DNA from 3 places in the Neobacillus sp. OS1-32 genome. Region 1 is predicted to be linked to each of the others. Evidence: riboswitches for the same ligand, from Rfam matches in the RefSeq annotation. Region 1 holds a riboswitch; each other region holds the start of a gene.
The links. Region 1 has a riboswitch for glycine ahead of gcvT (glycine cleavage system aminomethyltransferase GcvT). Riboswitches for the same ligand answer to the same signal wherever they lie in the genome.
Positions count from the first base shown of each region.

Region 2: it holds a riboswitch for glycine, as region 1 does, so the genes downstream of both, RCG24_RS18745 (ACT domain-containing protein) here and gcvT (glycine cleavage system aminomethyltransferase GcvT) in region 1, are expected to answer to the same signal.
Region 3: it holds a riboswitch for glycine, as region 1 does, so the genes downstream of both, RCG24_RS16820 (amino acid permease) here and gcvT (glycine cleavage system aminomethyltransferase GcvT) in region 1, are expected to answer to the same signal.

Region 1 covers NZ_CP133263.1:398,940-409,360, forward strand. Annotated here, with positions in the region: gene comGA (competence type IV pilus ATPase ComGA) at 1-310, opposite strand, end outside; gene RCG24_RS02095 (YqhG family protein) at 497-1,288, opposite strand; gene RCG24_RS02100 (DEAD/DEAH box helicase) at 1,266-2,957, opposite strand; glycine riboswitch at 3,112-3,200, shown strand; gene gcvT (glycine cleavage system aminomethyltransferase GcvT) at 3,408-4,511, shown strand; gene gcvPA (aminomethyl-transferring glycine dehydrogenase subunit GcvPA) at 4,529-5,875, shown strand; gene gcvPB (aminomethyl-transferring glycine dehydrogenase subunit GcvPB) at 5,868-7,325, shown strand; gene RCG24_RS02120 (rhodanese-like domain-containing protein) at 7,415-7,798, opposite strand; gene RCG24_RS02125 (lipoate--protein ligase family protein) at 7,982-8,818, shown strand; gene RCG24_RS02130 (vitamin B12-dependent ribonucleotide reductase) at 9,153-10,421, shown strand, end outside.
Region 2 covers NZ_CP133263.1:3,802,300-3,812,720, forward strand. Annotated here, with positions in the region: gene RCG24_RS18720 (carbohydrate ABC transporter substrate-binding protein) at 1-507, shown strand, start outside; gene RCG24_RS18725 (carbohydrate ABC transporter permease) at 582-1,472, shown strand; gene RCG24_RS18730 (carbohydrate ABC transporter permease) at 1,485-2,366, shown strand; gene gnpA (1,3-beta-galactosyl-N-acetylhexosamine phosphorylase) at 2,385-4,556, shown strand; gene RCG24_RS18740 (DUF6903 family protein) at 4,546-4,713, shown strand; glycine riboswitch at 4,851-4,938, shown strand; gene RCG24_RS18745 (ACT domain-containing protein) at 5,029-5,304, shown strand; gene RCG24_RS18750 (PFL family protein) at 5,319-6,680, shown strand; gene RCG24_RS18755 (Ig-like domain-containing protein) at 6,859-8,976, opposite strand; gene RCG24_RS18760 (dimethylarginine dimethylaminohydrolase family protein) at 9,386-10,153, shown strand; gene arcD (arginine-ornithine antiporter) at 10,238-10,421, shown strand, end outside.
Region 3 covers NZ_CP133263.1:3,364,902-3,375,322, reverse strand. Annotated here, with positions in the region: gene RCG24_RS16855 (response regulator transcription factor) at 1-552, shown strand, start outside; gene RCG24_RS16850 (CotD family spore coat protein) at 780-1,097, opposite strand; gene RCG24_RS16845 (M24 family metallopeptidase) at 1,371-2,501, opposite strand; gene RCG24_RS16840 (MFS transporter) at 2,495-3,760, opposite strand; gene RCG24_RS16835 (LysR substrate-binding domain-containing protein) at 3,888-4,781, shown strand; gene RCG24_RS16830 (hypothetical protein) at 5,036-5,878, opposite strand; gene RCG24_RS16825 (Uma2 family endonuclease) at 6,159-6,734, opposite strand; gene RCG24_RS16820 (amino acid permease) at 7,120-8,484, opposite strand; glycine riboswitch at 8,619-8,699, opposite strand; gene RCG24_RS16815 (nucleotide excision repair endonuclease) at 8,926-9,282, opposite strand; gene rlmH (23S rRNA (pseudouridine(1915)-N(3))-methyltransferase RlmH) at 9,605-10,084, opposite strand; gene RCG24_RS16805 (CxxH/CxxC protein) at 10,186-10,344, opposite strand.

The DNA of each region.
Region 1 (10,421 bases):
GTAACAGGCGGATCACGAGGCTTTCGCTGTTGTTTGAAGGAAGTGTGGATAATCTCAGGCCGATTAGTTGTCCGTTTACATTGCAAACAATCGCACCGCTTTGCGGGCGTCTGCGTTCACCGATATCCATATTGGCTGTAAATTTAAAGTGGGAAATGAGTTTGTTGCATTCAGCTTTTGGCAGTGATAATCGGGGAATGAGTTTGTTGTTTAAACGGATTTGCACTAGTGTATCGGTCTTGCGAGGAATAATGTGAATATCTGTCGCCTGGTTTCTTGCTGCATCCGAAATGATTCGGTCAGCTAACATTTCAATTTCACTTACAATCGGAAACACCACCTTTATTATTTTGTCCTTGTTCTTATTCGACACTATTCTCCTTTTTCCTTCTTTATTTTTAAAAAAATAAATTATTTTTGCCGAAATTTTTGTAGTTGACAAAAAACTAGGGTGTCAGGCACCCCTGCAAAGTCTGATTGGTGCCTGACACCGCCTTTAGATCAGTTTTTCTGTTAAGTAAAAGAGGCCGCCATTGATGAAAGAGATTTTTATTTTGGGTTCATACTGTTCTTGGAGTGCTTGTTTTTCTGTTTCGTAGTTTTCATTTTCTCCTTCGATATCTTCATAGAAGTGATCGAGAAGGCGCAAATCTTGTTCCCAGCGCTGTTTCGCTTCCTTTGCCCATGTATGGTCATCCTCCATAATCAGTGATTTTAGGTATTTTTCAATTCGGACAATGCCGCTTTTTGGCTTTATTAATGGCGATATGGTAAAGGAATAGTCAGGTATCTTAGGTGTTAACGGTATTTGCAACAGACGATCATGAAAATTTTCCACTAGGGCACCATGAATAAGCTGGAGACCAATTGATCGGAACTGATCGCGTTTCCGATCACATTGATAGGAAATTTTCACATTCATGCATAACCAGGGCAATAGCGGTGTTTGCTGTTTTCCTTGCTGATGATTTTCATATAAACGAATATATTTGGCTAAATTTTTAGTAGAAGCAAATATCTGGTGCAGCCGTGGTGAACCAAAATGAATAGATTCCCCTTTAAGATGATCCGGCGCTGCATTATGATCGGTTATCAAAGTCAGCTTCATAGGGTTGGGGATACCACCGGTCTTTTCTAAATAATGCCAATAGAACGGACGATTCATCAGCTCTTTATCCAGTTTGACGGTTAACTGGACCGTTATGTAGCCGGGTTTGTTTTCCAGAATGGGGCAATCGTTAGCCTGAAAATATTGTAAAAGAAAGTTATGTATTTCCTGCTGCTGCATGTTGTGATCCTCCCTGCTTCATACTATCGGCAAATTCAATCATCGAAGATAGATTTTCCATCTTGATTCTCATTTCACCTTCTGAACTGGACTCACCAAATATATCAATCAAGTGTTCCTCAATATTCCCAATGCCAAGCTTTGTTAAAATCTCATTTAGTTCGCCAATCACCCGCTCAAATAACTCGATTTTTTCATAAAGCAGTTTTAATATATGTTCTTCAACCGTGTCTTTTATCGCAAAATTATAGATTTTCACATCTTTTTCCTGGCCAAGGCGGTGGATTCGGCCAATCCGCTGTTCCAGCCTCATTGGATTCCAAGGTAAGTCAAAGTTGATAATATGATGGCAAAATTGCAAATTGATTCCCTCACCACCTGCTTCTGTGGCAATCAACACCTGGGCCTGCTTTTGAAAAAGCTCGCGCATCCAATCCTTCTTACCGCGCTTAAATCCGCCGCGAAAAGGAACAGAGGTGATACCATGTTGTTTTAAGTACCATTGAAGGTACAATTGGGTGGCGCGGTATTCTGTGAAAATGATCACCTTATCATGAATATTTTGGATCAATTCCAACGCTTTATCTGCTTTTGAGTTTGTTTGTACCGCTTCAACTTTTTTGATTAAAAGCTCGATTTGCTGTTGAAAGGCCACTGAAGGGTTTTCCCTTTTCTGGAGCATATTTTTTAATGTATAAAAAACGGCTTCTCTGCTGCTGCAAGCTTCCCGCTGCAGGGTCATCACCGAAAAAGCACTCGTTTGCAGCCAATCACCTTCATTTTTTAAACTGCAAATGGCTTCATATAATTCCCGTTCGCTTGAACTGAATTCAATCGCAATCGTTTCAACATGCCGCTTCGTCCATTCAATTCCCGTATCCGCACGGCGGTTGCGAATCATGACTTTATTGACTAATTCTTTTAAATGCTCATTATCATTTAAAGAACGGGAATCCCGCTTATATTTTTCATAAAAGGCCGTTTCACTGCCTAAGTGCCCCGGCTTTAGCAGCGAAACAAGGTTAAAAATTTCCTCTACTCTATTTTGAATCGGGGTAGCAGTCAACAGTAAGCAAAATTTCTTTTTAAGATTTTGCACAAATTCGTAGTTTTTTGTCTTATTATTTTTCAGTTTGTGAGCTTCATCGATAATAATTAAGTCATAATCCTGTTGATAAATTATATCCCGATGAGGACTTCGTTTAGCTGTATCAATCGAGGAAACCACCACATCGCATTGCTCCCAAACATAGCTTTTTTTCTGTGTAACAGCCGGGATAAAAAACTTGCTGTTGAGTTCTTGGCCCCATTGGGTGACAAGCGAAGCGGGGACAAGAATTAACACTTTTTTGACTAATCCGCGGATCATGTATTCTTTTAAAATCAGCCCTGCTTCGATTGTTTTTCCTAGTCCGACTTCATCCGCAAGGATTGCTTTGCCATTCATGTTTTCAATGACTTGTTTGGCGGTTTCGACTTGATGGGGAAGAGGAGTTAAATTAGGCAGGTGCTTTGGTGCCTGTAAGCCTTCAAATTCCGGGATGATTAAGTGTTTTTCCGCTTCAATAGCAAGTTTAAAAAGGTTCCAATCTCCCCATGGACCGTCATCGTCTATTTTTTCCAAAAAATCATCCTGCCAGGAGGAATCAAATTCAATTTCTACCTTCATTGTTTTCAGCCTCTTTTCCGAAAAAATGTTTGCTCAATATGCTGCTTAATGGTAGGATGATGTTAGCATTAGAATGTTTAAAATATTTGAAAATAACCTGGAATTTTTTTTAGTACATATAGTATGACCCAATTGGAAAATTTTATATATGCGAATGACAACAAGGGGAGAGACTACTTTTGTAGCGCCGAAGGAGCAAGCAATTCTTGTGAATCTCTCAGGCAAAAGAACTCTTGTTTGACGCAACTCTGGAGAGTGCTGCTTTAGGCAGCTACCCAAGGGGAAAGCCATTTAGGTTAAACTTTCAGGTAAAAGGACAGAGACTCCCTTATTTATAATAAAGGGGGAACTCTGTCTTTTTTTGGCTAAAGTTCTATTGAATAGGGTAATTATCTCTTTTATAAGAGGTTATTTCATTATACGATCATCGGAAAAAAGGGGGATTTCGTGATGGCAGAATTAAAACGTACTCCGCTGTTTCCTGTTTATAAGGAATACGGAGGAAAAACGATCGACTTTGGCGGCTGGGAGCTTCCTGTCCAATTTTCCAGCATAAAAGAAGAACATGAAGCTGTCCGCGCCAGAGCTGGTTTATTTGATGTTTCTCATATGGGGGAAATTGAGGTCAAGGGTTCTGACAGCTTAGCTTATTTACAGAAGATGATGACAAACGATATTTCCAAGGTGAATAATGGTGCTGCACAATATACAGCAATGTGTTATGAAACCGGCGGAACAGTTGACGACCTGCTTGTCTACAAATTGGAAGATGAACACTACCTTCTGGTTGTTAATGCTGCAAATCTGGAAAAGGATTACGAGTGGCTTAATAAGCATTTGGAAGGTAATGTGACGCTCAAGAACCTATCTGAAACCACTGCTCAGGTAGCCCTTCAAGGACCTCTGGCAGAGAAAGTTCTTCAAAAGCTGACGACATCGGAATTAAACACCATCGGCTTTTTCAAGTTTCGCCAAAACGTTGACATCGCTGGGAAAAAGGCACTTGTTTCCAGAACTGGTTACACCGGAGAAGACGGCTTTGAGGTTTATTGCGACGCCAATGACGTGGTTGAAATTTGGCACGCCATTCTGGCAGCGGGTAAGGAGGAAGGGGTTGTCCCGTGCGGCTTAGGTGCCCGGGATACGTTACGATTTGAAGCAAACTTACCACTTTATGGTCAAGAACTATCAGCGGAAATTTCCCCGCTTGAGGCCGGCATTGGGTTTGCCGTGAAGTTAAATAAAGAAACCGATTTTATTGGCAAAGCCGCCTTGGTGAAACAAAAAGAAAACGGTCTGTCAAGAAAAATTGTCGGGATTGAAATGATTGATCGCGGTATCCCGCGTCACGGTTACGCTGTCTATAAAGACGAGGAGCGGATTGGCGAGGTTACTACCGGAACCCAGTCACCAACTTTAAAGAAAAATATTGGGCTTGCTCTGATCTCTTCGGAGTATGCGCAGCTTGATACTGAAATAGAAGTGGAAATTCGTGGAAAAAAATTAAAAGCCAAAATCATTTCAGCACCTTTTTATAAAAGGGAAAAGAAATAACAGAAGGGGGCAGAAGCATGAAACATCGTTATTTACCGATGACTGAACAAGATCAAAAGGATATGCTTGAAACCATTGGTGTTTCCAGTATCGATGACCTATTCAGCGATATTCCGGAAAAAGTTAAATTCAAGGGGCAATACAATATTAAGCCGGCTAAATCTGAGACGGGTTTAATGAAAGAACTGTTTAAGCTGGCCAATCGGAATGCCGATCTAAAAGAAAATGTCTCATTCCTCGGAGCCGGGGTTTACGACCATTATATTCCAGTGATTGTTGATCATGTTCTCTCAAGGTCTGAATTTTATACGGCATATACACCATATCAACCGGAAATATCGCAAGGGGAGCTTCAAGCTATTTTTGAATTCCAAACGATGATCTGTGAATTAACCGGAATGGAAGTGGCAAATTCCTCGATGTATGATGGCGGCACTGCCCTTGCCGAAGCGGCGATGTTAAGCGCAGGCCATACAAAGCGCAAAACGATCGTTGTTTCCAGCGCTGTTCATCCGGAATATCGTGATGTTTTAAAAACATATGCAAAGGGTCAATATCTTGATGTGGTTGAAGTTCCTGTTCACAATGGGATAACAGATGTAGAGGCGTTAAAGAAATTGGTCAAAAGGGATGTTGCTGCAGTAATCCTTCAATATCCCAACTTTTTCGGAAGAATTGAGCCGTTAAAAGAACTGGAGGAAGTGATCCACGAACATAAAGCGCTGTTTGTTGTTTCTTCCAATCCATTATCATTAGGCGTGTTAACACCTCCTGGCAAGTTTGGTGCTGATATCGTTGTTGGCGATGCTCAGCCTCTCGGAATTCCAACCGCTTTTGGCGGTCCGCATTGCGGATATTTTGCTGTCACCAGCAAGTTAATGCGCAAGGTTCCAGGACGCCTTGTCGGCCAGACAACGGATGAAGCAGGGCGTCGCGGCTTTGTATTGACGCTTCAGGCGCGGGAGCAGCATATCCGTCGTGATAAGGCAACATCTAATATCTGTTCCAACCAAGCGTTAAATGCCCTGGCTGCTGCTGTTGCCATGACTGCACTTGGTAAAAAGGGGATTCGCGAAATCGCCGCTGCCAACCTGCAAAAGGCCCACTACGCCAAAAATGCTTTTAAACAAGCCGGCTTTGAAGTAGTATATGATGGCCATAGCTTTAATGAATTTGTGATTAAGTTAAATCGTCCAGTTAAAGAAATCAATCAAAAACTGCTGCACGAAGGGATCATTGGCGGTTATGATTTAGGCCGTGATTATCCGGATTTGGTTCATCACATGTTAATTGCTGTGACAGAGCAAAGAACGAAGGAAGAGATTGATACTTTAGTAAGAGAATTGGGGGATATGCATGCATAATCAAGATCAGAAGCTGATTTTTGAACTTAGCACACCGGGTCGAATTGGATACAGTCTTCCGGAAATGGATGTTCCGGAAACAGAGCTAAATGGTCTTCTTCCTGAAGGTTATCTGCGTGAAGAAGAGCCTAATCTTCCAGAGGTATCTGAACTTGATATCATGCGTCACTATACCGCTCTATCAAAAAGAAATCACGGCTTGGATTCAGGCTTTTATCCATTAGGCTCCTGTACCATGAAATACAATCCAAAAATCAATGAAAATGTTGCCCGCTTGAACGGGTTTGCCCATATTCATCCGCTTCAGGATGAGAGCTCTGTCCAAGGGGCACTTGAACTGATGTATGATCTGCAGCAGCACTTGAAAGAAATTACCGGTATGGACGAGGTAACATTGCAACCGGCTGCCGGTGCTCATGGAGAATGGACGGGTTTAATGTTAATTCGGGCTTACCATGAAGCAAATGGGGATGGGAAGCGTACAAAAGTGATTATCCCTGACTCGGCACACGGAACCAACCCTGCTTCCGCCACGGTAGCCGGATTTGAAACGATTACCGTTAAATCTAACGACAAGGGCCTTGTGGACTTGGAGGATTTGCGCAGGGTCGTGGGTGAAGATACCGCCGCATTAATGCTGACCAATCCCAATACGCTTGGATTGTTTGAAGAGCATATTGTTGAAATTGCCGAGATTGTCCACGCCGCTGGAGGAAAGGTGTATTATGACGGGGCGAACTTGAACGCTGTTCTTTCAAAAGCAAGACCAGGGGACATGGGCTTTGATGTCGTTCACTTAAATCTTCATAAAACCTTTACCGGTCCACATGGCGGTGGAGGTCCTGGTTCAGGCCCTGTAGGCGTTAAGGCTGACTTGATTCCATTTCTCCCTAAACCGCTTGTAACAAAACAGGGGGAACAGTACGTGCTTGATTATGACCGTCCGCAATCCATCGGCCGGGTGAAGCCTTTTTATGGGAACTTCGGCATTAACGTTCGTGCCTATACGTATATTCGTTCAATGGGACCTGACGGATTGAAGGCTGTCACTGAATATGCGGTGTTAAATGCCAACTATATGATGAGAAGGCTGGCTGACTATTACGATCTGCCATTTGACAGACATTGTAAGCATGAGTTTGTGTTAAGCGGCAGGCGTCAGAAAAAATTGGGGGTCCGGACGCTGGATATTGCCAAACGTTTGTTAGACTTTGGTTATCATCCGCCAACCATTTACTTCCCATTAAATGTGGAAGAATGTATCATGATTGAACCGACTGAAACGGAATCGAAAGAAACACTTGATTCCTTTATTAAGGCGATGATTCAAATTGCCAAAGAGGCAGAGGAAAATCCAGAAATGGTTCAAGAGGCACCACATACAACGGTTGTCGGCCGACTAGACGAAACAACTGCAGCCCGGAAGCCCATTTTGCGCTACCAAGCATAAAACAGAAAAAGGGGTGATTCGCTAGTGAATCATCCCTTTTTCTTCGAAAAATAAGAGAGCCCTGTATCAGAGCCTAATTATATGAGAATTTATTTTTTTGCTTTAACCTTGCCTGTCCACTTTTTAAATCCGCCTTGCAGTTGGGTTAGATCTTTATAGCCTTTTTTGTATAAAAATTGCGCCGCTCGGGCACTGCGCATCCCACTTTGGCAATATAAATAAACCGGGAGGTCTGGACGAATTTCCTTCATTCGCATTTTGAGCTGTGACATTGGAATGTTGCGTGCTCCTAAAATATGACCGGCATCAAACTCGTTTGGTTCACGAACATCGATGAGCTGTGCCTTTCTATACCCTTTTCGGAACTCCTCTTCGGTAACCGTCTTAACGATTTTCTTTTGATAGAAATAATTGAAAACGGTGTAAATAATGAGGGCGGCCAAAATAATTAATAAAACATAGAATGAACTCAATTTTTTTTCTCCTTTCAAGCATTACTACACTAGTTTTTATTATATAAGTCATTCTCCTAAAGATAAAGAACAATGATGAAAAATAATGTGGGTAAAATTATACCAAATACAAGATATTTTGCTTTAGCTTCTATTTTTGATAGACTAAAAAACGAAAAAAATTTGGGTAAACGGGGTTTTTGGATGGGAAAAGAAATTTGGTATTTTATTGATTCAGGAAGCTGTTCACCAGCTTTTAATATGGCCTTGGATGAAGCTTTACTTAACTGGCACAGTGAAGGAAAAATACCGCCGGTGATCCGCTTTTACGGGTGGAATCCGGCAACCCTATCAATTGGTTATTTTCAAAAGGTTGACAAGGAAATAGACATGGATGCTGTTAAACGATATCGACTTGGTTTTGTCAGAAGGCCAACCGGCGGTAGGGGTGTCCTCCATGAGCATGAGCTTACATATAGTGTCGTTGTATCGGAGGAGCATCCCAATATGCCTAAGACAGTAACAGAGGCCTACCGGGTCATTTCCGAAGGGATCTTAAAAGGTTTTCATTATTTGGGTTTAGAAGCCTATTTTGCCGTTCCAAAAACAATGGAAGAACGGGATGCACTGGAAAATCCACGATCAGCGGTTTGCTTTGATGCGCCGAGCTGGTATGAGCTTGTCGTTGAAGGCAGGAAGGTTGCCGGTAGTGCACAAACAAGGCAAAAGGGCGTTATTCTTCAGCATGGTTCCATCCTACTGGACTTAGATGAGGATAAGCTATTCAGTTTATTCAAATATCCAAGTAAGCGGATAAAGGAGCGAATGAAACGATCGTTTAAGGATAAGGCAGTTCCGATCAACGAAATCAGTCCAAGAAAAATTTCATTGGAGGAAGCAAAGCAAGCCTTCTCCAAAGGTTTTACCGAAGGGCTAAATATTGATCTTGAACCATTTCAACTATCTGAAAAAGAATTAGATTATGTTCATAGCCTGGCGCATAATCGCTATGAATCGGATGACTGGAATTTTAGAAGATAGGTATGGTATGATGAACGGCGTTTGCCGTTTTTTTATGTTTTTATGTAAAAAAAGAATCAACCTGCGAAATTTGTTAAATTTCGTCGTTTTTGGTAAATAACTTTGATAAAGCTTTTATTTTCTCTGAAATCTATTTAATTTTGAGTTTGACAAAATGAATGTTTTTTGCTCGACATACAATATATAGTGGCTATTTAAATTTATTTAACACAATATATTGATTTTTTCCGAGCTAATATGGTACGTTATGTATATCAAAGCAACTAGATTTAGCAAAATCAGACGAGAATCTAACAGGAAACAATAGATTTTATTTTTAGAAGGAGTTGTTCTCATGTCTGTTGTGTTTAGACAAAAATTGAATATTGATTTTGAAAGGTTGAATGAGGATATCCGTTTATTTCCTCAGGTACATCCGATTACCCCGGATATGAAAATAACCCACAAGGGTGTATCAAGATTAGTCATGTTGGATCGTTACACCTTTAAAGATACTGAAAAAATAACCCTTTCGAATGGCGATTTTGTTGTTTTAACGGTAAAAGAGGACCCAAAATTTCCGGCACGAGGTTTAGGAACGATCTTGGAAATCGATTGGGAAAAGAAAAAAGCCAAAGTTTTGATTGAAGAGGAATTCAGAGGAGTGTTGGATGATCCGGAAGAAGCCAAAACAGGAGTTATTTTGCGGTCGTTTGACGTGATTGAAAAACCGCTCGAGCTCTTCTATGAACAGATTGCCCGGCGTGTGGCTACAGGCCTTGCTGCGGTTGAGGAAACCGAAGAGAAGCGGAAAGAATGGACCGAGAAGTTCTATCAAGAGCTTGTCAGTTTGAACTTTATTCCGGCAGGACGCGTTCTTTATGGTGCTGGGGCTGACACCGAAGTAACCTATTTTAACTGTTATGTCATGCCTTTTGTTGCCGATTCACGTGAAGGAATTTCCGACCACCGGAAACAGGTCATGGAAATTATGAGCCGCGGCGGCGGTGTCGGCACAAACGGCTCAACACTGCGGCCAAGAAACACACTAGCCCGCGGCGTAAACGGCAAGTCATCCGGCTCGGTATCCTGGCTCGATGACATCGCAAAACTAACGCACTTGGTTGAGCAGGGTGGAAGTCGCAGGGGTGCGCAAATGATTATGCTGGCGGACTGGCATCCGGATATTATTGAATTTATTATTTCGAAGATGCAAAATCCGAGAATTTTACGGTTTTTAATTGAACACACGAATGATGATACCATTAAAAAGCTGGCAAAGGATAAGTTGAAATTTACACCGTTGACAGAGAAGGAAAGAGAGATGTATGAAGGAATTGTCCGTTACAAGGACTTTCCTGGAAATGGTGGCTTTTCTGAAGAAATTATCGAAGAAGCTGAAGAAAAACTGAAGGACGGAGGAAATTATTCTGTCCACAACCCGGAATTCCTGACAGGCGCAAACATCTCGGTTTGCCTGACGAAAGAATTTATGGAAGCCGTTGAAAATGATGGTGAATATGAACTTCGTTTCCCATATGTCGAACAATACGATGACGCGGAAATGAAGATTTATAATGAAGAATGGCACCAAATCGGCGATGTCCGAGAATGGGAAAAACTC
Region 2 (10,421 bases), 940 kb from region 1:
TTAATTCTGGATAACAAAGCATTATTTATGCCAAATGGCACATGGGTAGTCGGAGAAATGAAGGATGCCCCAAGAGCAAAAGGCTTTGAATGGGGGATGACGGCACTCCCAGCCATTGACAATGGCGGTGATCGTTATGCCTTTACGTTCTTTGAACAAATGTGGATTCCGTCCCAAGCAAAAAATAAAGATGCTGCAAAAGATTTCTTAACATTTGTGTACTCCGATAAAGCAGCGGAAATTTTTGCAGAATCTGGAGCCATTCAGCCAATTGAAGGAATTTCTAGCAAACTGTCTGGCGACAATAAACTGTTCTACAGCATCTATGATAATGGTGCTAAAGCAGGTATGGGTGGATTTGCCGCAACCGAGGCCGTTGAAGGCGTCAACATGGGCGATACCTTATTCCGTACAGTCGACAGTATTGTATCTGGCGATAAAACGGTGAAACAATGGCAGGCGGCCGTTGAAAAAGCTAGCGATCAATTGCGGAAAGCCTTAAAATAAGAGAGATTTTATTCGCTACAGAATAACGGTGAGCAGCCATTCTCACCGTTATTTTCTTAAAAGGGGTGAATACAGTGAATAAAACAACCCAAAAAAGAATTTTTATTTTTGTTTGTACCGCACCTGCTCTGCTTCTGTTTACGATTTTTATGATCATTCCAACGGTTGAGGTATTCAGGATGTCGCTCTATAAGTGGGGCGGTTTCTCCAATCATAAAGTATTTGTCGGATTCAATAACTTTAAAATCTTATGGACTGATATGAATTTTATTCGCTCATTGCAAAACAGTGTGTTATTGATCGTCGCAGTTACGATCATCACGATGACGCTGGCGGTATTATTTGCTTCGATCCTGACAAGGGAAAAAATGAAGGGTAACAGCTTTTTCCGGGTTATTTTTTACATCCCCAATATTTTATCAATCGTCGTCATCGCGAGGATTTTTTCCGCCGTGTATGACCCAACAACTGGTTTATTAAATAATATGCTGGCCCTATTCAATCTTGACCACTTGCAAAAAATGTGGCTGGGCGACCAAAAAATAGCGATTTACAGCATCGGCGGGGCGCTTGTTTGGCAAGCTATCGGCTACTATATGGTCATGTATATGGCGGGCATTGCCAGTATCCCGGAAAGCTTTTACGAGGCGTCTGCTTTGGAAGGAGCCGGGCGCATCAGGCAATTCTTCGATATTACACTCCCGCTTATTTGGAATAACATTCGGACCACTCTGACATTCTTTATTATCAGTACGATCAATTTGAGCTTCCTGCTCGTTCAAGCGATGACAGGCGGCGGGCCTGATGGGGCGACGGAAGTATTTTTAAGCTATATGTATAAACAGGCGTATACGAATTCTTCTTATGGATACGGTATGGCGATTGGCGTTGTCATCTTCTTGTTCTCCTTCGCATTATCGGCCATTATCAGCCGCGTCACCAAACGGGACATACTGGAGTATTAGGGGGCGGAAGTTATGAAAAAACATGCAGGAGTAAGTGCAGAGAAAATTTATCATCTTTTTATATATGTCGCTCTCATTACACTTGCCATTTCCATTATTATCCCGGTTGGCTGGGTGTTTCTAGCGTCGATTAAGCAAAATAAAGAGTTTTATGGCAGCCCATGGACATTGCCGGAAGGGTTTTATTTTCAAAACTTCATTGATGCCTTTGAAAAAGCGAACATGGGGACATATATGTTGAATTCGGCGATGGTTACAGCCTTGGCGCTGTTGATTCTGCTGGTCGTGGCGTTGCCGGCGGCCTATGTCTTGGCGAGGTATACCTTCAAGGGCAGCAGACTAATGAATTCGTTGTTTAAAGCGGGTTTATTCATTAATGTGAACTACATCGTTGTCCCGATTTTCTTGATGTTATTAAAGGGAGATACGTTGTTACGCGAACAAATTGGCGATGGCTTTTTTCTCGATAATTTATTTGTTTTAGCGGTTGTCTATGCGGCGACGGCTTTACCGTTTACCATCTACTTGTTATCCAGCTATTTTCAGTCCTTGCCATCCACCTTTGAGGAGGCCGCAATGGTTGATGGGGCGGGGTATTTCAAAACGATGGTAAAAATTATGATTCCGATGGCACGGCCAAGTATTATTACTGTTATTTTATTTAATTTCCTGGCATTTTGGAATGAATATATCATTGCGCTGACATTGATTCCCGGACCAAATAAAACACTGCCTGTCGGATTGATGAACTTAATGGCGGCACAAAAGTCGGCTGCGAACTATGGTCAAATGTATGCGGGCATGGTTCTCGTCATGCTGCCAACCTTGATTTTATACATTATCGTGCAAAAGAAATTGACACAAGGTATGACCCTTGGCGGATTAAAGGACTAAGGTGAGGAGGATTTTTAGATGAAAAAGCCTAGAGGACGTGTTACCTTACCGAGTGAGCAAAACTTTCTCAACGAGACAAAAGAATTGATGGAACGCTGGGGTGCCGATGCCATTCGCGACAGTGACGGGACGAAACTCGATGATGAGATCAAAAAACTCGAAGCAAAAATTTACACTACTTATTTTGTGGCCCGCGGCCATAATGATTTTGCAGCCGAACATATGGATGAATGCCAGCAGCTTTACTTAATGAGTGAGTTCAATACTGCAACAGCTGAGATGCTGGAAATTGATTTGATGAAAGGATATTTTACGGAACAAGTACGGCCGGATTATCTCCATGATCCGAAAAAATATTGGGAGGTAGTCGACCGGACAAGCGGTGAAGTGGTGAACACGGCTGATTGGGAGGTTGACAAAGAGACTAACCGGGTAGTGATTGCGAAGGCGGTTCCTTGGCACGAATACACCGTATCGTTCCTCGTATATATGATTTGGGATCCGACGCAAATGTACAATCATATCACCAATAATTGGGGGGATAAGCCGCACGAGATTCCTTTTGATGTAAGGCAGCCGCATGCCAATCAGTACATGTCATCCTATTTAAAGCAATGGCTAAAGGATAATCCGGATACCGATGTGGTCCGGTTCACGACGCTCTTCTATCATTTTACACTGGTGTTTAATAACCTTGGTAAAGAAAAATTCGTCGATTGGTTTGGCTATGGTGCCAGTGTATCGGTGGCGGCTTTAGATGCATTTGAAAACGAAAAAGGCTACCGTCTGCGGCCGGAGGATTTTGTTGACCAGGGGTATTATAATAGTTCCTTTCGTGTGCCTACCCCGGCCTATTTGGATTATATTGATTTTGTGCAGCATTTTGTTGCCGAAGAAGCAAAGAAACTTGTCGATCTTGTCCATGAAAGCGGCAAGGAAGCCATGATGTTTCTGGGCGACAACTGGATTGGCACAGAACCGTACGGAAAGTATTTCGCCAGCATTGGTCTAGATGCTGTTGTCGGCAGTGTCGGCAGCGGGGCTACGCTCAGGATGATTGCCGATATTCCAGATGTTCGCTATACAGAAGGGCGATTCCTGCCGTACTTTTTTCCGGACACATTTTATGAAGGCAATAACCCTGTGATAGAAGCGAATCAGAACTGGCTGACCGCACGGAGAGCGATTTTACGGAATCCGGTCGACCGCATCGGCTATGGTGGCTATTTGAGCCTAGCTTATAAATTCCCGGAATTTGTTTCCTATATTGAAAAAGTCACCGATGAATTCCGTGATATTTATGACAAAATCAAGGGTGTGAAGCCGTACTGCGGCTTGAAAGTGGCAATCTTAAATGCCTGGGGCAAACTGCGGACATGGCAGACGCATATGGTCGCTCATGCTTTATGGTACAAACAAATTTATTCCTACCTCGGTGTGTTGGAAGCCTTAAGCGGAGCGCCGGTTGATGTTTGCTTTCTTAGTTTTGATGACGTGATGAACGATGGGGTGCCAGAGGATGTTGATGTGATTATCAATGCCGGTGACGCCGGTACCGCTTTTTCTGGCGGTGAATATTGGGCGAATGAAACATTGGTTGCTACAATCAGAGCCTGGATCCATAACGGCGGCGGCTTTATTGGGGTCGGCGAACCATCAGCCTATCAGTATCAAGGCCATTATTTCCAATTAGCAAATGTGTTAGGTGTCGATAAAGAACTGGGTTTCAGCTTATCGACCGATAAATATTTTGTTACTCCGGTTAACGAGCATTTTATTGCTGCGGATCTAACCAGGTTTGATTTTGGTGAGAGTATGAAAAATATTTATGCCTTGTCAGAGGAGACGGAAATCATTGAGTATTCCGATGGGGAAGTCCATCTTTCCAGTCATTCATTTGGTGCTGGCCGGGCTGTCTATATAGCTGGACTTCCGTACAGTGAGGAAAATACGAGGCTGTTAATGCGGGCATTATACTATGCTGCCCATAAAGAGTCGGAATTTCATCAATGGCATGCCAGCAATATGTATTGTGAGGTTCATGCCTATCCGACGATTAAAAAAATGGCAATTGTCAATAATTCGATGGCGGAACAAACGACGCTTGTTTATGATGGTGACGGCTACAGCAGAAAAGTAACGCTGGAGCCAAGCGAGATTCGCTGGGAGGATTTTTCTGATGAAAGATAAAATTCTGGTTGTCATTAAGCTGGTTGTGTTCGTCCTGAGCTTGGCATTGATTATCATCGGGCAAAAGACGGTTGGCAAACCCGAGCTTGGACTGATGCTGCTTGGCCTTTCCGGCCTGTTGGGCTTGCTTTACGATTATAATCGGAAATATGCTTAAGGGGGAAATGGGGCCGGTCCCAAAAGTTTCGACTGAAAGGACTGCCCCGTTTTTTCCATTGACGAAATGGATCTATGTTTGGTACGATTTGTTTAATTCAATAGAGCGCAATGAAGGCTGTGGATCAAACTATAGCTGGAGCAGCTTCTGGAGAGACCGCGTGGCAAATGGGCTATGTGGCGCCGAAGGATTCATAATCTCAGGCAAAAGGACAGGAGAAGGATGCTGTGCAATAGCGAAACTGTTACACACATTTTTTCCCCTGAGATTGGAGCAATTCCAATCTTTTTTATTTTTCTAAAAGAGGTGGAGGAAATGGAAACAAGACGTGCCGTTGTAAGTGTGATCGGAAAGGACAAGGTGGGCATTATTGCCCGGGTGACGACCGTATTGGCGGAAAACCGGATGAATATCTTGGACATCAGCCAAACGATTTTGCAGGATTTTTTCACGATGATGATGTTGATTGATATCTCGGAAACCGCCAACCTGCATTCCTTACAGGATCAATTGAATCAGGTTGGCGATGAGCTGGGTTTAACGATTCACGTTCAGGCCGAAGAAATTTTTCAAGCGATGCACAGGGTATAAGGGGAGGATGAACGATGAAGATTGCAATGGATGAAATTCTCCAGACGATTCGCATGGTGCAAATGGAAAATCTCGACATCCGCACAGTAACGATGGGCATCAATTTGCACGACTGCGCTAATTCCGATTTTAGCAAAATGCAGCAGCGAGTTTATCAAAAAGTTACTTCCTATGCCCGAAATCTAAAGGCGGTTGCCGAGGAAACGGAAAAGGAATATGGCGTACCGATTGTTAACAAGCGGATTTCGATTACCCCGATTGCTGAAATTCTTGGCAATGCCTCTGTCGCGGAGGCGGTGGAACTGGCGAAAACACTTGATCAGGCGGCAGCGGAATTGGGGGTCGATTTTATCGGTGGCTTTTCCGCGCTCGTTCACAAAGGGCTGTCAAAAAGTGACGAGACCTTATTGAAGGCCCTTCCCGAGGCGCTGAGTGTAACCGAGCGGGTGTGTGCCTCTGTTTCGGTGGCAACCACCAGGACGGGGATTAATATGGATGCCGTATGCGAGCTGGGCTTTATCATCAAGGAAGCAGCGGAGCGGACTAAGGAGCAAAATGGGATTGCCTGTGCCAAACTGGTCGTATTTTGCAATCCTGTTGAGGATAATCCGTTTATGGCCGGAGCCTTTCATGGTGCCGGCGAAGGTGAAGTGGTGCTGAATGTTGGTGTCAGTGGCCCGGGTGTTGTCTTAAATGCCCTGAAGCGCCACCCTGAAGCGGATTTGGGAGAAGTTTCCGATATTATTAAAAAGACGGTTTTTAAAATAACCCGCGCCGGGGAACTGATTGGCCGCGTCGTCGCAAAACGTCTCGGTGTCCCATTTGGGATCATGGATCTTTCCCTTGCGCCGACCAATGCTTTAAATGACAGTGTCGCCGAAATTTTAGAGGAAATTGGCCTGGAACGGGTCGGAACCCATGGTACGATTGCCGCGCTAGCGCTGATGAATGATGCGGTGAAAAAAGGCGGGGCGATGGCGAGCTCCTATGTTGGCGGTTTAAGCGGCGCCTTTATCCCGGTCAGTGAGGATAACGGGATGATTCGCGGGATCGAGGAAGGGGCGCTCTCGCTATCGAAGCTCGAGGCAATGACCTGTGTGTGCTCGGTTGGCCTTGATATGATCGCTCTTACTGGCGATGTCACGCCGTCGACTCTTTCGGGGATTATTGCCGACGAAGCAGCAATTGGGATGATCAATAAAAAGACTACCGCTGTTCGCGTTATTCCGGTTCCCGGCAAGACGGAAGGCGACATCGTCGAATTCGGCGGCCTGCTTGGCCGAGCTCCCGTGATCGGCGTTAATCCCTTCAGTTCGCAAAAAATGATCAGCCGCGGCGGAAGAATTCCCGCACCGCTGCAGGCGTTAATTAACTGATTCGGAAGGGCACTTCTGTATTGCAATAGTTGGGAAGTCCCCAAGCTTTGTTAAAGGAAGTGGAATTTTGCTGCTGTGGTTAATAGGAGATATTGAAGAGGGGATATGCATAGATTAAGGATGAGGGGTGTCACATGACGCCCCTCATCCTTAATCTTTTAATAGAAATAGATTGTGTTTACAAAACTCTTACATATTTATTTTTGCTTTTGTTTTTTGCTTTGTCTATTGCATAAATCGTAAGGGTACTCCGCTTTTTCTGGGCTTTAATTTTGACCTTGAAATTGCCTTTGCTGCTTACGACCGCTTTCCCTAGACTCTGTTTTCCACGGTACACATAAATCGTGCTACCTTTTTCTGCTTTACCTGTTATCGTTTTGCTTTTATAAGTCACCTTATTGACGGTGGGGATTTTTGGCGGTGTTTTATCAATTACCTTTATCACGCTTTGGCTCGTATTATTTGCAAGATCAAAAGCGATGATTTTGATTTCAGTTCCTGCTTTTTGTTTAGAAATGGTAAATGTATATTTCCCATACTTGTCCGCTTTAACTTCTTTTTGATAACTCCCCTTTATATAGAGCTTCACCTTCGCGTTAGGTTCTGTTTTTCCGTAAATGGATGTTGACTGGTCAGAAACTGGATTTATCGAAGGTTTAGCCGGCGGGGTAAGGTCTTTAATGTTTACGATCTTTTTTATTTTCCGTTCATCATCATAACCTGTAACTTCCACGGCTGTCCCGGGAGAAAGTTTAGGAATATTGATGCGGAATGGATTGCCTTTTTTGGCTGTAGCCGTTCCTACCGATTTTCCTTTTACAAGGGCCTCCAGTTTTATTGGGGTGCTGGATGTGACGGATCCGGTTATCGCCGTTTCGGATTTCATGTTATCCGTATAAATGAAAGGTGAGTCAACGATTTTCTTTAGTACCGCGCTTTTTCTTCCTTTTTTATCTTGTGCATATACTTCGAGATTTGTTTTTACGTTAAGTGAATTTAATTTAAATTCGAAAAAACCTTGTGTGTCGGCCGCATCTTTTCCAATTACCACACCGTCTTTTTTTACAAAAACTTCAGCGTTTGCTGCTGTTTTTCCTGATACTTCTTTGTCACTGTTATAAATGGAGCTTACATAAATAGGGACAGCAGGTTGGCTGGCTGGAACGGTAAATTTTTGAACTTTACTCTGATTGCCATCGGGGCTGAACGCATAAACATAAATTGTTGAACCAGCCGGTTGATCAGTTAAAGTAAAAGAAAACTCGCCATACCGGTCAGGTCTTGTTCGTTTGCTTTCTCCCTTTCCATCTTTGACGAAAATACTCAAGTCTTGTCTGTCCGTTTGACCGGTGATTTCTGTATAGTCTTGTTTTAAAAAGGTCACAGGGTCCAGTTCCGTAGGAAACAATTCCTCCCCATCAGCCAAAACAGGCTCCTCTCCATCTCGGTCTGCTGTATTATAGTAGCTATTGAGATTTTGATCCCGGTATTTTTTCAGATTACCGTATAGGTCATGTACTTGAGTGGTAAAAACATTTTCCCTTGTTGTTTCAATTGTATAAGCATTCCCGGTCTGTGCAATCTTCCCTTTCACATATAGATTTCCTTTGTCCAAAGAAATTCCCGTTTGTGTAGGGCCATTGATCGTGGTATCCCCTTCCAGCAGGACGGATCCCTTTTGGATCAACATTCCCTTCTCAGTATCCGTGTCAATCAATAAGTTTTTTATCGAAACAGATTCCGCGGCTATTGTTAAAGGGGTAGTTGGAGAAGTAACCGCATCTTTTGAGTAGGTCATTTTTACATTCTCTAATTTGCTGTTCCAGCTGTAAACTCCTACCGAAGAATTATTAAATGTCACATTCGATAAAATAAGCGGATCCAGTAAAGGCTTGGTAATGGACGACTTATCCAGAGTGCTATCATAAATTTTCAGTTCCTCGGACCCATCCATTAGGCTGTCAACCAGCTGCGAATTTTTAATTGTAAATGTATTGGTAAATCGAAATAATTTAATCGAACTATTTGTAACATTTTCAACGGAGATGCTGCCTGCAGAGTCAATATTTATTAAGCTGTCTTTTAAATGAATAAACTGTAAGCCGGGGCCGGAAAGGAGTTTCATATTTTGAGTCGTAAACGAGAACCCATTTCCATTAATAATTTTGGTAGTACCGGCAATTTGCATTTCCTGATATCTCTGGTCAATTATTATGTTGTTCTCAAAATTAATTTGTTGAATATCGGGATCTTCTAAAGCATTAACCAGTTCATTTGCTGTGCTGACAGATATCACGCTAGCGGCTGCTTTGACGTTTATCAGTGGAAAAAAAGAAAAAATTAGAAATAAGCTGACTAGTTTTGAAGTGAAAACTCTTATCCTCATAAAATGCGATCATCCTTTCATCATTTAAAAAACGGAAAAATTGGGACTTACGTGATTTTCCGTTTTTGCCATTAAACTGATTATACCTCACGCAAACACAGAGATTTTTTACAAAAAAAATTACCGTTTATTCCAATAAAGGGGAATTCCCCTCTTTTTAGTGCTATCACCGACTGATTTTGTAAGCATCCTAACAGTTTTGGTGTTGAAAATTACCACATTGTATTGCGGAATCATCCACAATGGATGGTAACCGATTCGTTTACAATAAGGATGTAGCAATTGCTAGACAAAAAAAATCGGAGAGAAGGGTTTCAATATGTTTAAAAATGTGATTGTACGGGTACCATCAAAATCAGTAGTGGAAGGAATTAGCAGTGCGAATCTAGGTAAACCGGACTATAATCTTGCACTAAAACAGCATGAACTTTATGTAAGCGCCCTCACAAAAACCGGTGTCAATGTAACAGTACTTGAACCAAATGATGAGTTTCCTGACTCTTGCTTTGTTGAAGACGTTGCGTTATGTACAAGGAAATGTGCGATTATCACCCGTCCTGGTGCCGAAACAAGAAGAAATGAATCAGCTTTACCTGACCTTCAAGAAGCTTTAAGTAAATTCTATGAACATATTGAATATATCAAAGCACCGGGGACGATTGAAGCCGGCGATATTATGATGGTTGGCGATCATTTCTACATTGGCGAAAGTGCCCGGACGAACCGCGAAGGGGCAGAGCAAATGATTGCGATTCTCGAAAAATATGGCTTATCCGGCTCGATCGTTCCATTAAAAGAAGTCTTGCATTTGAAAACCGGTTTAGCTTATTTGGAAAATAATAATCTTTTAGTTGCCGGTGAATTCGTTAAGTCTCCGGAATTTGAAAAGTATAATAAAATCATCGTTCCGGAAGACGAAGCCTATGGTGCGAACTGCATTTGGGTCAATGACTATGTATTAGTACCGGAGGGCTATCCAACTGTGCAAAAAGCAATTGAAGACCTTGGCTATAAAGTATTGGTCGTTGATACTTCGGAATTTAGAAAGATTGATGGCGGCTTAAGCTGTCTATCACTGCGATTCTAATAGATTGAAAATCCATGAGAAGAGTATGGGGAATGATTTTCTCATACTCTTTTCTATGTACGTCCAACCTAGGAGGAATTCTAAATGGGAGAGGAAAAAAAACTAAACCTTGGTTCTTTAACCGCTGTCATCATTAGTTCGATGATTGGTGCCGGGATTTTCAACTTAATATCAGATATGGCCTCTCAAGCTGCTCCGGGCGCGATTATTTTAGGCTGGCTCGTTACCGGAATCGGAATGGGTACGCTTGTCTTTTCCTTTAAAAATT
Region 3 (10,421 bases), 1.4 Mb from region 1:
AAACTGGATGGAATGGAAGTATGCAGGCAGCTCCGGCAAGAAAAGATCATGATTCCAATTATCATGATATCAGCCAAAGATGAAGAACTTGACAGAATTTTGGGGCTTGAGTTTGGCGCGGATGATTATATCGTTAAACCATTTAGTCCAAGAGAGGTTGTAGCCAGAGTTAAAGCTATTTTAAGAAGGACAAAGAATCAGTTGGAAATTGCAAACAGAAATGACATGGATGTTCAGCAAATCAGCATTGGTGAAATTTCCATATTTCCCGATAATTTTGAAGCCTACTTCCGTGAAAATCTACTGGAATTGACATTAAAGGAATTTGAATTGCTTCTTTATTTAGCTCAAAATAAAGGCAAAGTGCTATCCCGCGACCAATTGCTTCATGCTGTGTGGAAGAATGACTATTCCTGCGAAACTAGGATAGTGGATGTCCATATCTCCCATTTAAGAGAAAAAATTGGCGAGAAAAACAGAAAAACGGTTTATATCAAAACCTTTCGCGGAATTGGCTATAAATTAGATGATCCCAACGGTAATGACCACTAAGGAAGGCTGCTAAAAGAATAAGCCTCTCAGGAACTAGCTGTGCTTGTTCCGAAGGCGCTTGCGCTTTTTGTTCTTAAAACATGCCATTCTCGTTCGGGGAATTCTCAGGTATGGGTTGCCCCAGATCCCATAATTCCACAATTTGCTTACCATAGTGCCCCCTGTCAGGTTGCCAGCTAATTTCCCAATACGAATCCCCCCACCCTAAACGGTGAGGGGAGAAGAAGCTAGTATCCAAATGGCATTGTTGGACAACAGGGATTGACTGGAACACCGCACATTGTATGTGTTTCACAGCATTCATTTACACATGATTCTGTGTGCGGGAAATAGTGTTGATGATTAATCATGTGTTTGTTTACTGTAGTTGTATGAGAAGGGTGTACATGTGTTACTACTTTATTAAACAAATTTGTTTTTACATATTGTTGTGGTGGATCAAATAGTGGTGGATCGTACTGGGTAGGAAATGCTTTAGGTGGACAGTATATCGGCGGACATGGTTGTGGTGGGCATGGATAACCACCGAATCCAATATTTCTCATAAATAAATGACCTCCATAGGATTTTGTCTTGTTACATCATTAGTCTATGTAAACCTTGTTTGTACGGACTGGTTTAGATACCTATTTTTGTAAATTAAAAAACGATAACCACAACCGACAAATTTAATGGTTGTAGCCAAAAACCTATAAAAATCATTTCTGGGGTCATATTATGGCCCCAGAGTTTTACGTAAAAAAATGTTATTTGCCGAATCTTTTATCGATAACTACAAATCTCTGCTTTGCCATCATTTGTGATACGGTTCACCGCAGCTACTTAGACCCTTTGATGATGACATCAGTTAGTTCTGTAGGGGCTGTTGTTAAAAATTCATACCCTCCCTTTGTCACAAGTATCGTGTCGGAGTGCCTGTAACCTCCAACTCCATCAATATAAATACCAGGTTCTATCGTGATCACCATATTTTCTTCCAAAATTTCATCACTACCTTCTGCCACAAAAGGTGCCTCATGGTTCCCCAAGCCCACACCGTGCCCAGTCCGATGCAACAGATTTCCTCCCAATCCATTCTTTACAAGATAATTTCTTGCCTCGGAATCAACATCTGCAGCTCTTACCCCGGCTTTCAATACATTCAATGACCTTTGTCGGGCATTCATCATGTAGTGAAATAACTCCTCCTCTTCTTTTGTTGGCTTTTCAAGGAAAAAGGTTCGCTCACATTCAGAGGCATAACCGTTTATTCTAAAATAAGCCATTGCCACGTTCGGTCCTTTCCCCAGTCGATCATCGAAGTTGGGAACACTATGCGGCATGGAACTAACGGGTGCTGGCCATACTGCCGTCAGGAGTGAAGTAGAGAGTGGATCAAATTGCTTTGTCCGCATAAGCTCGGATTGGATGCTTCCTGACAAAGCAAAAGATTCAACAACGGCAGCCCCTGTGTAAACTGATTTGAAAATCATTTCCATCGCTCTGTCCGATATTCCTGCACTCCATCTAATTTTTTCAAGTTCGTATAGACTTTTTGTTTTTCGTTGCTCAACGACTAGCTTGCTTGGAATCAGTTCCTTTGCTTTGATTTTTAAAAATACCTCTGTTTTCACATTGTCCTCTATTCCTGTTCTTTCAAATCTTTTAATTAAATCATTCAATACCTCATACCAGTTTTCTCCCACAGGTGAAGGGTATTCCCAATAGGTGATAACCTTACAGTCTAGGATTCCTTTATACACATGTGCTTCTTCAAGTTTTGGCACCACTAATACTGGTTGTTGATTGGGAGATATAACAAGAAAAAATGGACGTTCTTCTGGCTTATAGGTAATATTTGTAAAGTACCAAATATCCTCTTCAGCCGTAATGATGTAGGAGTCCAAAGAATGTGTTTCCATTGTCTTTTGAAAGCGATCCATTCTATTTTGCAATTCATGTTTTAACATATCAATTCCACCTCAAATTTTTTATCAAGAGTGTTATCTTGATTAATTATTGATTTTTCATTTCGTACCAAGCGATTATTTTTAAGGGTTAGTCCCAAACCCAACGACAGGATATTTCCAAGAATCAAATAGTAAAAGGCCATTTCATACGATCCATCAAATAGTTTTATCAAAATCCCCATTACAGCAGGAGTAACAAAAGCGGCTAGATTGGCACCGGTATTTAGCAGACCGAAAGCAGATCCCATTATGGAAGAAGGGAGTGATTTCAATGGAATGGACAAGATCCCCATATAGGCAATCTGAAAAGTAAATCCGGCTAATACCTGAAATGTGACGACCACTGCTATCGATTCAGCCGTAAACATAGCATAGATAAAGAAGGCGGAAAGAGCATTTCCAATGATGATCATTAGTCTCTCGCGATTATTAAAGACCTTATCAACCAGCCATCCTCCTGCTAAGTAGCCAAGCATAGTGGAAATAGCCGGTAGGGCTGAATAGATTCCTGTATTTAACAAATCAATTTTTCTTACATTTATTAAATAAGAAGGTACCCAACTTATCAGACCCCACATAGCTGTATACAAGCCGAATAACGCAACTACCACTTTCCAAATGGCAGCTGTACGAAGCAACTCTTTAATCGGTATATTCTTGTCTTGTTGATCTTTCTGTTGGCTCTTCTCTTTAACGGACGGAAGGGCAAAATAGTATATCATCGCAATACCTATTCCAATTGCTCCAAAAAGAAAATAAACATTTCTCCAGCCAATTGAAGTAATCAGATACGCACCGGCAATGCTGGCAAAGAACGAACCCAAACCAATAGCGACAAGTAATATGGACTGAACACGAGACCTTTTTTCATTAGAAAAATGTTCACTCATTAGTTTTGTGGCTCCTCCTGGAAAGGCACCCTCACCAAGACCAAAGATTAAACGAATAATTAGTAAGGATACAAGAGACCAAGCAAAACCGGATAATCCAGCAAATAGTGAAAAAGCAGTAATCGATATAATGATTGCTCGCTTAGATCCAAACAAATCGGCCAGCAAACCACCGGGAAGTTGCATAAGGGTATACCCTAAATAAAAAATACTTAATATTATTCCCATAGAAGCCGCATCTAAGTGTAATTCTTGTGCTATAGGGTGGATGGCAATGTTAATAAACATTCGGTCAAGAGAAGAAATAAACCACCCCAAGAAAAGTAATGCAATTAAAAATCTTTTATTCTCCGAAACCTTTCCTTTCACTTTCTTTCCCTCCCATTCTTTTTATTCTCTTGACTTTATTTTAAATAATCAGAATAATTAAGAGAAATACTTATAAATTGATGTATTAATACCTAATAGGTATTAATAATAAGAAGGAGGAAAGTAAATGGAACTGAGACATATCCGATATTTTCTTGCTCTTGCGGAGGAATTGAATTTTGGTCGAGCCGCAGAAAGGTTACACATCGCCCAACCACCTCTTAGTAGGCAAATACAAGAGTTAGAGGAGGAAATTGGAGCCAAACTGTTTTATAGGACAAAGCGACATGTTGAGTTGACAAATGCCGGAAAGGTGTTTCTAAACAAAGCATACCAAATCCTTGATCAAGTTGAACAAGCATGCGTTAGCACGCGATTATCTTCTACTGGGGCAGAAGGTGAAGTAGTAATTGGGTTTAGTGGAACAGTACAGGATCTTATTCCAGTCATTCAAAAATATCATGAGCTTTATCCTCATGTTGGAATAACATTACACCAAATGAATACCGCCAATCAAATCAAAGCCTTAAATGAAAAAAGGATTGACATCGGTATTGTAGCGGCTCCAGTTAATAGTAATAAAATTCATGTAAGGCCATTAACAAAAGTATGTTTTTTGGCTACGTTACCGGAAAAACATCCCCTTGCTAACAAACATTCCATTAACCTTCGTGATTTGGCGGACGAAACCTTTATCATGACACCTAAATCAGCAGGTGTATTGTATTACGAAACTTTTATGAGTATTTTCCAAATGGCCGGATTTGCACCAAAAATTATGATTCAGGCCAATGACCTCCAATCTGTTTTGGCATTGGTCGCTGCTGGTATGGGGGTAGCATTGACACCTTCATCCAGTACTCCTTGCGGCGGGGTCATACAGCGTAAAGTGGAAGATATAAATGTATCTTTAGAAGCATCCATTGCATGGAGAAAGGATAATCACTCTGAGATATTAGACAAATTACTTAAATCCTTTTTTAATTTTTTTCATATTGAATTTGAAAATATAGTGAACTGAGTGTTAATCCGTCTGGTATTAACACTCTACATCTTGACCTTGTTAAAATCGTCTCCATCTCTTAAGGGAAATAACGATTTTAACCCAATTTACAAAATTAGTAAAAAAACCTTCTATTTGTGATACGGTTTAATGACTTCTAATACAACCCATTCATTTGGAAAACGTTCTTGTACCTCAATCCAACGCATCTAATCACTCCGTTCATGTATATTTGTCTTCATTTTATCATAAAACATTAAGCACTAAGTTAGCTATTGGTCGCCCATTCTCCTTTCAAACCTTTCTTTCTCGCCATTATACCCATCCATATAGCCTTTTCTTACATGGCTCTTCAGCTGTTCAGGAGATTCCATTTCCTTTATGTCTGCTTGATCAAGTGTTATGATTTTTGCATATACATTTCCGTATTGATCCCGTAATTTTTCATCCTTATAAAAATTTATGCCATTGTTCGAATCGAGCAGTATTGCTTCTTGTTTTTTAAGACTTTGAATAAATGTAAACAGTTGATTGGAATAATCTCCAATAGACGATTCTTTTGCCGTTGAATGAATATAGATGCTTATCGGAACTTCAGCCTTTAACTTCTCATAATCCGGCTTTTGCTGAAACTTCCACCGTTTTTCTTGCGCATTGTCTACCGATGCAAACGCAAAGTAGCTTACATTTCCTTTTTCCGCTCCAAATGCTTTCTTAAGAGCAGGTTCCACTTCCTTTTGAACCTCTTCACTCAAGGCCCTAAATAAATAATTGTCGTATGGTTTGCATGTTGTTTTTCCTTTCGAAGTTGAATACAATTCACATGAAATCTCGGCAACCCATCCCTTCTCTCTGTCTTTTACCTTTACCGTAATATAAGGGGGTGCTTCTTCCGGCTCTTCTGGAATGATTTCAAAACCTGTAATTTGAACAATATTGCCATATGTATCTTTTACATATTCAATTAGCATGGAATCTTTTACCAACTGTTTCTCTTCATTCGTTAAATGTTCCTTATCTATTATCTTTTCGACTTGACGATCCGTTTTTGCACTACAACCCACTAATCCTAATAAAAGAGAAAGACAAATGAGCAACCATTTCGTTCTGTTCATAATCATCCTCCGATACTGGTAAATTAAAATTAGAAGGAAAAGGTCGTGCTTCAAAATATAAACTGTTATAAAATAATGCTTTTTAAAATACCACATGCGTTTTTAAAACTCGCCATTATTATGAACCGGGTTCTTTTGCTTTATCAAAAAGGACCAAGGATTCCATTAAACCCGTATGTCTCTTTTGTTATTCCTAATTGTAGTTTAAAGGAATCCAAAAGATCTCACTATTCAAGTGAGCTTCCTCTAACACTTCCTCCGAATGGTTTACTTCCCACTATCATCTCTGAAAAACATGTTTAAGTTCTATGCTTAAATCTTCAAATATGTTGACCTTTATGGAATCTTCTTTTGTATAGAAACCTGATGAAATAAAGCGATTGTTCTGCAACAGAAATACTTCCACGTATTCGTTTGAGGGGTCGACAATCCAATATTCTCTGACCCCAGCCTTTTGATAGTTATTGAATTTGATGACTCTGTCATTTCGAGCGGTGGAGGGAGAAAGAATTTCAATCACCAAATCGGGAGCACCAACAATATTTTGTGGGTTGATTTTATTACGATCACATATGACCACAATATCTGGTTGAACCCAATCCTTGATCTTTTCGTTTGGTGTTGTTTGATTCGCAAAAAGGCACACATCGATGGGAGAACCAAATACACTGCACTCTTTTCCCCTTAAATACGTACCAAATTCAATTAATAACTCTCTTTGAACATGCTGGTGCTTTGGTGTCGGTGCTGGCGACATACTAATAATTTGCCCGTCAATCACTTCATATCGAATTTCTTCCGAAGACTCAAGATAATCAGCATATGAGTAATTAGACTGTGGTTGATTCATGCTCATTCCATTCACCCTTTCTCCATTTTCATCCTTCAATAGTTCCCCTTACCTCACCGGTCATTAGTTCGGGGAGTAGGGTGCCCCCCATTTTTTCTAACCTTTTTGATTCAATTCTTGCTGCATTTATTACAGGTTAAGAATGTATTCAGGGTCGTTCAATCGTTCACCCCTACTGTCTTTTGTCTTTATTTTATCGTATTTTTGTTGACCATTACAATGAGGGATAATCTTTGCCTAAATGAAAAAGATACAGTGGCGCAATACTCCATCAAGCATTGGATCTGACCATGTTGTTGGGGGGCCTATTCCAATGTCGCAGTTCAATTGAATTTGGTCCTCGTTTTGTCGGATGGTATGTAAAGAAATAGCCGTCAACTTATGGTTGACCCTATGCAGATAATTTAATATTTTTTTCTTCCTTCTTCCTATTTGAATGCCATGTAAATAATAGAATAAACCATAGAGGCGTCAACAATAGGGCAGGCCGTGTAACTTCAGCAAACAGCATAATAATGAGAATGATGGCAAACAAGATTAGGACAACGTAATTAATAAATGGTGTGAATGGTGCTTTAAATTTTGATTCTGCCTGTAAATCTGAACGTGTTTTCTTATATCTTAAATGACAAATCAGAATGACACCCCAAACCCAAATAAAACAAATCGCACTAATGGTCGTCACGATTTCAAAAGCTTGTTCTGGAATAAGCTTAGTCAAAAGGGCTCCCACCGATAGGACTACCGTGGAGATCCATAATGCGTTACCTGGGACATGATTTTTATTTAGTTTTGTAAACTTAGATGGAGCCTGGTTATTATTACTTAAACTATATAGGATACGACTTGTTGAAAACATTCCGCTATTACAAGCAGAAGCTGCTGAGGTTAATACGACAAAATTAATAATTCCTGCTGCAATCGGAATTCCAACTAAACTAAACGTTTTAACAAAAGGACTTTCTGCTGCATTTAATTCCGTCCATGGGTTAATACATAAAAGGACAAGAAGTGCGCCAACGTAGAAAAATAGAATCCTTAAAGGAATTTTATTGATAGCCGATGGAATATTTTTTTCCGGGTTGGATGTTTCCGCTGCCGAGACACCTACTAATTCCACACCGACAAATGCAAATACAACCATTTGGAATGAAAGTAAGAAGCCTGATATTCCGTTTGGAAAAAGTCCCCCTTGTGCCCAAAGATTTTTAATCGTAACCATACCTTGATTTGTCTTGAATCCCATCACCAGTAATATAATCCCAATAACAATTAATCCGAGAATCGTTATTACCTTTATTAAAGCAAACCAAAACTCCAATTCTCCAAAAATCTTTACAGTTAGTAGATTGAGTCCTAGTAAAATGATCAAACAGACAATTGCAGGGATCCATTGTGGAATATGGAACCAATATTGTACATAAACACCAACGGCAATCACATCACTCATAGCAGTCATTATCCAACAAAACCAATAGGTCCATCCGGTTACAAAAGCATATCGTGGTCCAAGATAGTCTTCAGCAATATCTGTAATAGATTGATAACCTGCTTTAGACAACAGGAGTTCTCCTAGTGCCCTCATAACAAAAAAAACGGCGATTCCTACGATTAAATATGCAAGGATGATGGATGGGCCCGCGAGTTGAATGGCTTTACCGGACCCTAAGAATAATCCCGTACCAATGGTACCGCCAATTGCGATTAGTTGTACATGCCGATTTGATAAATCCCTCTTTAATTCTTGTTGTGCCAATCCTAACTCCTCCTAATAAAATATTTTAGTTTAAACCATAAAAAAAGAGATTGGAGGATATCCAATCTCTTTTCCAAAAGAATAATAAATAATATTTGGTATGCTAAATAGTATCAACACAACAAATAAATATTCAGTACTCTTCTGTCCTTTTGCCTGAGATTGTGAACCCTTCGGCGCCGCAAAATTCCTGCGATCTCTCCAGAAGCTGCTCCTGCTATAGTGTGACCCATAGCAATCATAGCCTGCTAATTATTAAATTTAATTCACTATTTCTAAATAATTTTTAATTTTAGTAGTAGTTATATAGTTTGTCAACACATAAATTAACATCCCATACTGCTCTGTATTCATTTTTATTCAAAAAAACCTCCCTATAAAAATCATAGGGAGGTTTTTTACACTTACGTTATTGGAAAATCTATTGCCTGTATGAAATTTTCACCTAAAAAACACCTTGTCTATATTGTACTTCGACTTGAATTCATTAATAATATACGTTTCATAAATCTCTCTATGTACAGGGTCTTCGATAATACAAACATCGATTTTTGCAACTTCATTCCTATGCATTTTAATTGGGGATACTGTATCTTCAAAATGCTTTTTAATTCTTTGCCGCAATTTCCTTGCCTTACCAACAAATAATAGCTCTTGGTTATGACTGTAGAACATAAAAATGCCACCCTTATCTCTAGGAATGAGGTGGAATTCTGTAAATCCATAAATATTACTTAATTCCGGGTTCTTCTGTTTAGTAATGGAAACATCTGGTTTTGGAATGGTTATGTTTATCACTTTCGTTCACTTCTCCTTCGGTATTGGTTAAAAGTCTACACAGACTTCTTTAAGCATATTTACATCCACCTTATGGAGTTCAACTGAGAAAAACAACATTTACAAATAGGTTTTCTATCATTACTGTTATGCAGTCGTATTTTGCATTCCAATTAATGAAAACTTTTAAATATCTTTCTCAACTTCTACCCCTGCATCATTCTTAGTAATAACCTTGGTTAAGCGTCTCATTTCTAAATGTACCCAACAAGGACATTATAAATATAATTTACTTTTCTAAAGCCCGCTCCATTACTTTTTCACCAATATTTTAACACCTCATTTACTTATGATACGGTTCACCCCTAATAATCCGAAACGCCCGATAGATCTGCTCAAGCAAAATCAATCGCATCAGCTGATGGGGGAAGGTCATCCGCGAGAACGACAGCTGTTCATTCGCCCGCTGCAAGACTTCGTCACTCAGTCCCAGTGATCCGCCGATGACGAAGGCAATTTTACTTTTACCGTAGGTGGCCAGTTGATCCAACGACTCGGCCAATTCTTCTGATGAGCGCATCTTCCCCTTAATCGCCAAAGCAATTACATAGGTATCCGCACTAATTTTGGTGAGAATTCGTTCGCCCTCCTTTTGCTTCACCTGGAGCATTTCCAATTCACTTAACTCCTCCGGGGCCTTTTCGTCTGCAACTTCAACCATCTCCACCTTGGCATAGGCGGAAAGCCGCTTGAGATACTCCTCTATCCCCAGCTTCAAGTACTTCTCTTTTAATTTTCCAACCGTAATAATTGAGATATTCACAATCCACAACCCTTTTAAATGGAATTAAGCACAGCTTACAAACAACTTATCCACAGAAGTTATCCACATATGCACATTTTTTATCCACATCTTGTATGAAATCACTTGTTCGCCACAAAATATACAGCCCTGTTTGAGCAAAATTCACAACTTGTTGATAAGTTATCCACATCAATTTTTGTTAATACCGGAAATGTTTCATATTCATCCACAATGATATCTAAACCCAGCTCGACATGTTCCTCACAGCAATAAATCATTTTACTCTTTCACCTTTCCTCATTATTGACATTGACTACCCGTACTATATCATACTGCATTAAGAAAAACAGGAAAG